One region of the Bacillus paranthracis genome, then DNA from elsewhere that is predicted to be linked to it. Evidence: riboswitches for the same ligand, from Rfam matches in the RefSeq annotation. Region 1 holds a riboswitch; the other holds the start of a gene.
What was found. Region 1 has a riboswitch for thiamine pyrophosphate ahead of tenA (thiaminase II). Riboswitches for the same ligand answer to the same signal wherever they lie in the genome.
Positions count from the first base shown of each region.

Region 2: linked by a shared signal. The riboswitch ahead of thiM (hydroxyethylthiazole kinase) and the one ahead of tenA (thiaminase II) in region 1 are both predicted to bind thiamine pyrophosphate.

Region 1 is NZ_CP101135.1:2,424,752-2,429,051, forward strand. Features, by position in the region: gene pdxR (MocR-like pyridoxine biosynthesis transcription factor PdxR) at 1-929, shown strand, start outside; gene ddlB (D-alanine--D-alanine ligase) at 1,097-2,011, shown strand; TPP riboswitch at 2,086-2,191, shown strand; gene tenA (thiaminase II) at 2,315-3,004, shown strand; partial or broken gene NLJ82_RS12385 (helix-turn-helix domain-containing protein) at 3,218-3,388, shown strand; partial or broken gene NLJ82_RS12390 (TenA family transcriptional regulator) at 3,369-3,488, shown strand; gene NLJ82_RS12395 (RNaseH domain-containing protein) at 3,882-4,300, shown strand, end outside.
Region 2 is NZ_CP101135.1:452,519-456,818, reverse strand. Features, by position in the region: gene NLJ82_RS02325 (alpha/beta hydrolase) at 1-18, opposite strand, end outside; gene thiE (thiamine phosphate synthase) at 98-757, opposite strand; gene thiM (hydroxyethylthiazole kinase) at 774-1,580, opposite strand; TPP riboswitch at 1,653-1,762, opposite strand; partial or broken gene NLJ82_RS02310 (toprim domain-containing protein) at 2,031-2,351, shown strand; gene NLJ82_RS02305 (stage II sporulation protein M) at 3,038-3,568, opposite strand; gene NLJ82_RS02300 (ABC transporter ATP-binding protein) at 3,558-4,229, opposite strand; gene NLJ82_RS02295 (hypothetical protein) at 4,233-4,300, opposite strand, start outside.

The DNA of each region.
Region 1 (4,300 bases):
ATTATATGGAAATGAAAGGTGTAGATATTTCGAACAAAGATATTTTAATTACAAATGGATTTACAGAAGGATTAGACATTGTAATATCCTCGTTGTCAAAGAAATCAGGTCGAGTTATTTGTGAGAATCCAACTCACCATGCTGCGCTGAAGCTATTCCGCTTACATGGCCTTGAAGTTCATGGTATTGATATGAATGAAGATGGTATTGATACGAATCAAGTTGAAAAAAGCTTGCGTGAAAAAGAGTTTGATTTTGCGTATTTAATTCCTTCCTATCATAATCCAACTGGCATTGTGACGAGTTCAGAGAAAAGAACGGAACTGATGAGATTATTTTCAAAATATAAGATTCCTATTATAGAAGATGGATTTAATGAAGAATTACGTTATTCAGGTTCACATTTAGCACCATTATTAACTTTTGCTGGTGCTGGTAATAATGTGATTTATATTAGTAGCTTTTCAAAGGTACTTTTCCCTGGCTTGCGTGTAGGTTGGATTATTGCAGATAAAGAACTAATTCATTATTTAGAAAGTGTGAAAAGAGCAAGAACTATTCACACATCTACTTTAGATCAAGCTGTCCTATTTCAATATTTACATGAAGGATATTTTGAAAAATATTTAAAAAAGGCAAGGTCTGTTTATAAGAAAAAATATGAGTTAGCTGTTGGGGCGTGTAACGAGTACATTCCGTTTCAAAGAATGACCGGTGATGGTGGACTTCATTTATTTATAGAGTTAGAAGAAAAAATTCATGCCCGCACACTTTTGCAAAAGTGTTATGAGCAAGGGGTTACTTTTTCTCCTGGAGATGTGTTTTATTCTGATGGAGGAGGAGCGAACACGTTTCGATTAGGATTTTCACGTTTGAAAGAAGAAGAAATAGTTCGGGGAATCAAAATAATCGGTGATACAATAAAGTGAAACTTTAATCAGGGGGGGTTCATTCCCCACTGATTATTAGCCCTCACCAATCGGGCTTTTACGGGCAGTTGATCCCCCACCTAACTGCATTGCTTCCGCTGAATTTTGAGGTGGGGGTCTTACTGCTCGTTAATGCGGGATAAAAAACGAAATTTGGAGTTGAGGAAATGAGAATTGGCGTTATTATGGGAGGAGTATCCTCTGAAAAACAAGTATCCATTATGACTGGAAATGAAATGATTGCAAATTTAGATAAAAATAAATATGAAATTGTCCCAATTACATTAAATGAAAAAATGGATTTAATCGAAAAAGCGAAAGACATTGATTTTGCGCTGCTCGCATTACACGGAAAATACGGAGAAGATGGAACTGTTCAAGGAACGCTTGAAAGTTTAGGTATTCCTTATAGCGGAAGTAATATGTTATCTAGCGGTATATGTATGGACAAAAACATGTCAAAAAAGATTTTACGTTATGAAGGAATAGAAACACCAGATTGGATTGAACTTACAAAAATGGAGGATTTGGATTTTGATGAGTTAGATAAGTTAGGATTTCCATTAGTGGTAAAACCAAACTCTGGTGGTTCAAGTGTTGGGGTAAAGATTGTCTATGATAAAGACGAATTAATTTCAATGCTGGAAACTGTGTTCGAATGGGATTCTGAAGTAGTAATAGAAAAGTATATTAAAGGTGATGAGATTACATGTTCCATTTTTGATGGAAAACAGTTACCTATCATTTCAATTCGACATGCAGCTGAGTTCTTTGATTACAATGCGAAATATGATGATGCAGGTACTATTGAAGAAGTTATCGAACTTCCAGCTGAACTTAAGGAACGTGTAAACAAAGCGTCACTGGCTTGCTATAAAGCATTAAAATGCAGCGTTTATGCAAGGGTGGATATGATGGTGAAGGATGGTATTCCATATGTAATGGAGATTAATACATTACCAGGGATGACGCAAGCGAGTTTACTGCCAAAAAGTGCAGCTGCAGCGGGAATTGAATATAGTAAACTATTAGATATGATTATTGAAACTTCATTAAGAGTAAGAAAAGACGAAGGATTTTAAGTAGTGGTATCATGAATAACTTTTGACAGTTACATGAAGTATGTTATGATGAATACAATACGAAAATTAAATATTTTATCCACTAGGGGGGCCTATTATAGGCTGAGATCAAATGGGAATTTGAGACTCTTAGTACCTGATCTGGTTAATGCCAGCGTAGGGAAGTGGGAAAGACATTGCTGTTTCATGTATAAATACTGTCAATTTCACTTTCTTTACGCTTGTAAAGAAAGTTTTTTTGTTTTACAGATTTAATAATGGTGGGTAAATACTTAAATTTCATACATAATTGGAGGGATTTACATGACTTTTTCACAATCATTACGTAAAGAAGTAGACTCAATTTGGGAAGCTAGTTTTCATCATCCTTTTGTAAAAAAACTTGGTGAAGGAACGTTAGATTTAGCTAGTTTTCGCTATTATGTGCTTCAAGATTCGTATTATTTAAGTCACTTTGCTAGAGTACAAACTTTAGGAGCTGCAAAAGCACTAGAATTAGAAACGACAGCTCGTATGGCACACCATGCTCAAAATACATATGAAGCGGAATTATCTTTACATGAGAATTTTGCGAAGAAATTAGGGATAACACAAGAAGAAAAAGATAATTTTATCCCTGCTCCAACTGCATATGCGTACACTTCACATATGTATCGTGCTGCGTATGAAGGACATTTAGGCGATATTATTGCAGCAATTTTACCTTGCTATTGGTTGTATTATGAAATTGGTGAGCGTTTAAAAGAGTGTAAGCCAGAAGAGCCAATTTATAAGGAATGGATTTCTGCTTATGGATCCGATTGGTTCCGAACACTAGTTGAAGAGCAAATTACACGATTAGATGCAATAGCTGAAAAAGTAACAGAGGCAGACCGAAATCGAATGAAACAACATTTTATTATTAGCAGTCAATATGAATATTCATTTTGGGAAATGGCTTATACATTAGAAAAGTGGCCGGTAAGTACAAAAGAGAAAAACGTAATAGGATAAAGAGAAGAGGTATTGCTATTTACAGGTATGAATCATACTTATGTATATGATTTAACAAAAGAAGTATCGCAAAAAGGCGCATCAATCTAAATGCGTCTTTTTTTAATTTGACGAATTGTATTATTAAGTGCGACACCTAAAAAAACAAAAAAACTCACCTTGCTTCGTGTAAAGTAGAAGTTACCACCCCACTTACTTACACGGAGGACGAGTATGAGCTATTCCCATTTTACCACGTTTAAATGTGGACAACTAGAAGCACTTCATAAATTAGGTCATTCAACGAGAGAAATTGGTGCCATTCTGAAGCGACATCACTCCTCTATTGCACGAGAATTAAAAAGAAACGTACAGAAAGATGGTACGTACCGCAGTGAAACAGCATTTTATTATTAGCAGTCAATATGAATATTCATTTTGGGAAATGACTTATACATTAGAGCAGTGGTCAGTGAATAAAGAAGCGAAAAAGGTAATAGGATAGTGAAAAGAGGCTGTCCTAAAAGGTGCTTTTTAGCCAAAACCGAATAGAAAGTGAAAGGAAGAAACGTTGATTTAATAACGTTTCTTCCTTTTCAATTTCATGTGATTTTACTTCGAAAGAGACTTATGAGACAACCTCTTTTATAATCTTTTGTAAAATTATTGTAAATCCCAAATACAATACGTGACTAATATTGTATAATCTTAATATATTATATTTGTTGTATAAAAGGAGGGATATGTATGAAAATTTCTTTTAACTTTTATCAGAGTCATGTCATTAATATATAAGTCGGATAAGCGGTATTTGCTATTCTTTTAAATAATTAAATTATGTGATAATACTTTAGTTTTTTTGTGATCAAGAAAAATGAAGAAAGGAAGTAATCATTTTATGGAAAAATTAAAGTTGTTAACATTTGAAAATATAGTAGAACCTCTTTTAAACGAAAGTGTATCATTTATATATTTTCCTATTGATTGGCTCGATATTGTAGAGATACATTATAAGACATTTTTATTAACGAGTAAGTTGAAACGATTGAATGAAAGATTATATGATATGTTTTCTGATATATTATTTATTCAACATAATCCATATGTATTGAATGAAAATACACCGTGGATTGTGTGTAAAGAGCCTATTAGAAAAGAACAACTCGATTATATTTTCCAAAGTTGGTATGAGATTATTCATGATTGGAAACCTAATAAATTAATAGAATCGCCAAAATATGAATGGCATTACGATTTAATTTCTAATTTAACAGTACTACATGATAAGGAAGTATATTCTAAATGGGTGCCCGCTTT
Region 2 (4,300 bases), 2.0 Mb from region 1:
AAACCGTTTCCTTTTCAAACAATCCTCCCCCTTTTTCTAACTATCGATATCAAAACATAAAAAGCTATGTAGCGTTTTAATACTACATAGCCTTCTTCTACAAACTGTTACTCACTTCCTCTACTAGCCTCTTCGTACTTTCATACGCAGATTCAGCTAAACTAATCGCTGAAATAACTGAAACACCATCCGCACCTGCTTCTATAACCGAAGCGGTATTTTCAATTGAAATGCCCCCAATTCCGACAATCGGTATTGTAATTCCTTGTTCTCTAAAATGAGCTAAACCTTTCGTTCCTTGCACTGCTTTCGTATCTTTTTTCGTACTCGTTGGAAAAATAGGTCCTACACCTAAATAGTCAGCCCCATTTTCAATTGCCCAGCGTGCTTCTTCAATTGTATGTGTAGATACACCAACAATCTTATCACCCATTTTTTCACGAACAGAGGTAATTCCTTCATCATCTTGCCCAACATGCACGCCATCTGCATCTAACTCGAGAGCTAGTTCCACATCATCATTTACAATGAACGGTACACCGTACTCCTTACAAATTGCTTGTAGTTCTTTTGCAAAACAAATGCGTTTCTCTTCCGTTAAAGCGCCTTCCCCCTTTTCACGAAATTGAAAAATTGTTATACCACCTTCAAGTGCCTCTCTCAATACTTGCAGTGGATCCTTCGTACAATTGTTACTTCCCATAATAAAATATACGGATAACAACCTAGACATTTCTGACTTTGAAATACGTGACATTTATTTTCCCTCCTTACTATATAACCTCAATTTCCCCATACTTCTCTATATCACCTGAAGTCGTATTCGCTAACTGATTCAAAAATTCAATTTGAAAACTACCAGGTCCTTTTTCCACTGTCTTAGCGGCTGCCAGTTCTGCCGCTACCCCATAAAACGTTAATGCCGCTACCGCTGCCTTTACATAATCCTTTTCTACCGCTACAAATGCTCCTATTACAGAAGTTAGTAAACAACCAGTTCCCGTAACTTTCGTTAAAATAGGATGGCCATTTCGAATAACAATCGTTCGCTGCCCATCTGTAACAACATCTTCTTTCCCAGTAATTACCGCAACTGTATTCAATTCATCCGCTGCCTGCTTTGCAATACTTACGACATTACCATTTCCAGCACCAGCGTCTACCCCTTTAATTTCCCATCTCTCATTAATAACGTTCGCTATTTCAGCTGCATTTCCGCGAATAATCGCTAATTCAATTTCAGCCGGAATATGTCTCGCAACTTCTGTTCGATACGATGTTGCTCCTGCACCAACTGGATCAAACAGTACTGGTACATTGTTCACATTTGCTGATTTACCGGCAAGTAACATTGCTTCTACTTCTTCCGGACGAAGTGTTCCCATATTTAATACTAACGCTCCAGCAATGCTAGCCATTTCTGCCACTTCTTCTTTTGCATACGCCATTACAGGCGATGCCCCTAACGCTAACAAACCGTTAGCTGTAAAATTTGTTACAACAACATTTGTAATATTATGAACGAGCGGATTAGATTCTCTCACCAAATCCACTACTTTACTAATTTCTTTCCTATTCATCCTTCTCATCTCCTAACTATAGTTATGGGAGATACACAAAAAGGCACTTTGCGCGTACGCAAAGTGCCTGAACATGTGCTTTTACACTCTCCCTACGCTGGCATTATCCAACAGGTTCAAATGGTCAATGACGGACTAGTCATACTCTCAGTTTGTATCCACAAACTCCCATGTGTTTAGTATTCTTCTACTTCAAAGTCTACTCTTATTCTAGTAAAATAACAAGTTCTTTACTTTTCTATTTAATATAGAAGCAACTAATAAAACAATACGCATAATAACTATCTATTTCTCACAGTCTCATCATGGTGCATATTATGTTCTGTCACGATCATTCACTTTCAAACAGATGTTATCCCATTAAAAAACGTTCAAATCTGGAGCGAAACTGAATCTCAAGAAGATGTATGCTATAGTTAACGTATGGAAATTTGAAAGGATGTTTTAAATATGTCAAAAAGCGTTGTAATCGCTGAAAAGCCTTCCGTTGCACGAGATATTGCACGTGTACTGAAGTGCGATAAAAAGGGAAACGGCTACCTTGAAGGTAGTAAATATATTGTAACTTGGGCTTTAGGTCATCTCGTTACATTAGCAGATCCAGAAAGCTACGATGTGAAATATAAAAAGTGGAATTTAGAAGATTTACCGATGCTACCTGAGCGTTTGAAATTAACAGTTATTAAACAAACAGGGAAACAATTTAATGCTGTAAAAAGTCAGCTACTTAGAAAAGATGTAAATGAAATTATTGTAGCGACAGACGCTGGGTTATCTCTATAAAATATGCCTGTACAAAAATCCTAGAACATACCTAATCCTTTGTTTAATAAAGGCTATTTACTTTTTTATAATTGTACATAGTACTAAGAAAAAGGAAGATAATATAAAGCACTTTATATTCTAATTTAATCCAAGTGATATAGCTAATTTGATTCAATATATAATTAAAGAAATATTAATTCGTATATACTTTAAAACTATTTAAATGAATTTATCTATTCTACAAGCAAGTGATCCCGTCAAAATCCTTTGCCGATACGTTTAATTATTAGAGTTTGCTTCATTTTTACGACCGCCAAAAGATAATATACTCCTTGGTGTGTTACACATAGGATCAATGCAAGGATTACTACTTTTGAGGCCACTCTTCATTTTAGCATTTGAAATAAGTTATATGAGACAATTTAGACTTAGGGAAATCAACGATAAAGTGCAATTAATTAAGATAAGCCTCTCCACAAATTTGGGGTATTCTGTATTTTTGTGTAATTTCTGATTTGTAAAAAATTTATTAAAATAAAGCAATAACAGCCTTATGGCTTTTTTTATACGCATTTAAAATAACTTTTCTTTTAATGATATTACCACCTTCCTGATTCGATACCATCAATATTTACAAAAAACAACATACGAAGCTAGTAAAATAAAAAAGCCACCAAAGGGTGGCTGAGTAATTAAATTATATAACTTTTGTCGACTAATGACGGAGATAAATATGTTTCTAATAATGCGGCAACTAATAAAAGTAGTAAATCTATAATTAATAGCACTAAAAGATTTTTTCCTAATAAGATAAATGAATTCTTATTAAGTTCTTTCTTTCTAATCATGTTAACAATGCATACTGCTACAAATAAACCTATTGCTGCAGTGAAAAACATATTTATGATTTCAACTATTCCATGACCTGCAAAATAAGAATATGCTGTTTTTAAGGAAGTTTTTTCTACCAAACTATGAAAAGCAAATCCTAAAGAAAAAAACTGTTGGAACAGAAAAATCAAAGAAAAAAATCCGAAACTAATAATGGAAAATATGATTGTAGTAAAATGGATTTCAAAGTTAGTACTAAAAATAGTAATGAAAGAAGGCTGTAAATTGGGACTAAACTGTTCATTAGGAAGTAGTAAAAAACCCAAAAAGAAAAATGAGCTTCCTATAACTGAACAAGCAATAAAACAAATACTAAATAATTTAGGTTTCACAATTATCACTCTCCAGAACTACTTTATCGAGTTGCTCATCTCTTTTTAAAATTATTTTTTTATCTGAAAAATTCGCTACATCAGTATCTGTTGAATGAGTTGCATAAATTAAAATTGCTTTATGTTGAATTATATAATCCTTCAGATAATCTAGAGTAACTTTCCTCGACCTAATGTCAAAATTAACAAAAGGTTCATCAAGGAGAATTAAATTAGGCGAAGTTAGAAGAGCTAGTATTAATGATAGTTTTTGTCTAGTTCCTAATGATAATTCACGTGTATAAGTATTTTGATATTTATCGAGTCCAATCTCTTGAATGAGATGTTCTAAAGATGAATCTAATCTTTCTCTATTTAGGAAAGATAGTACCATATCTATTGTTTCAGAGGGTGTTAAATAATCGTATAAGAAAGGTGTATTACCAATTAATGAGACACCTGCAATATACTCTTTAAAATTTTCCTTTACTGAAAATTTATTTAGTATGAGTTCCCCATCAAATTTCGTCATTCCACCAATTATATTCAATAACGTTGATTTACCTATACCATTTTTACCCACTAATTCTACAATACTCATATTGTCTACTTTCAAGTTTATTCCATCAAAAATGTAAGTTGATTCACCATATTTTTTTTTTATGTTTATCAATTCAAGCATGTCTTACCTCTCTTTTGTAAGGAAATTATATAACAATAAATAACTAGAATATACAATGAAGAAAACCATTA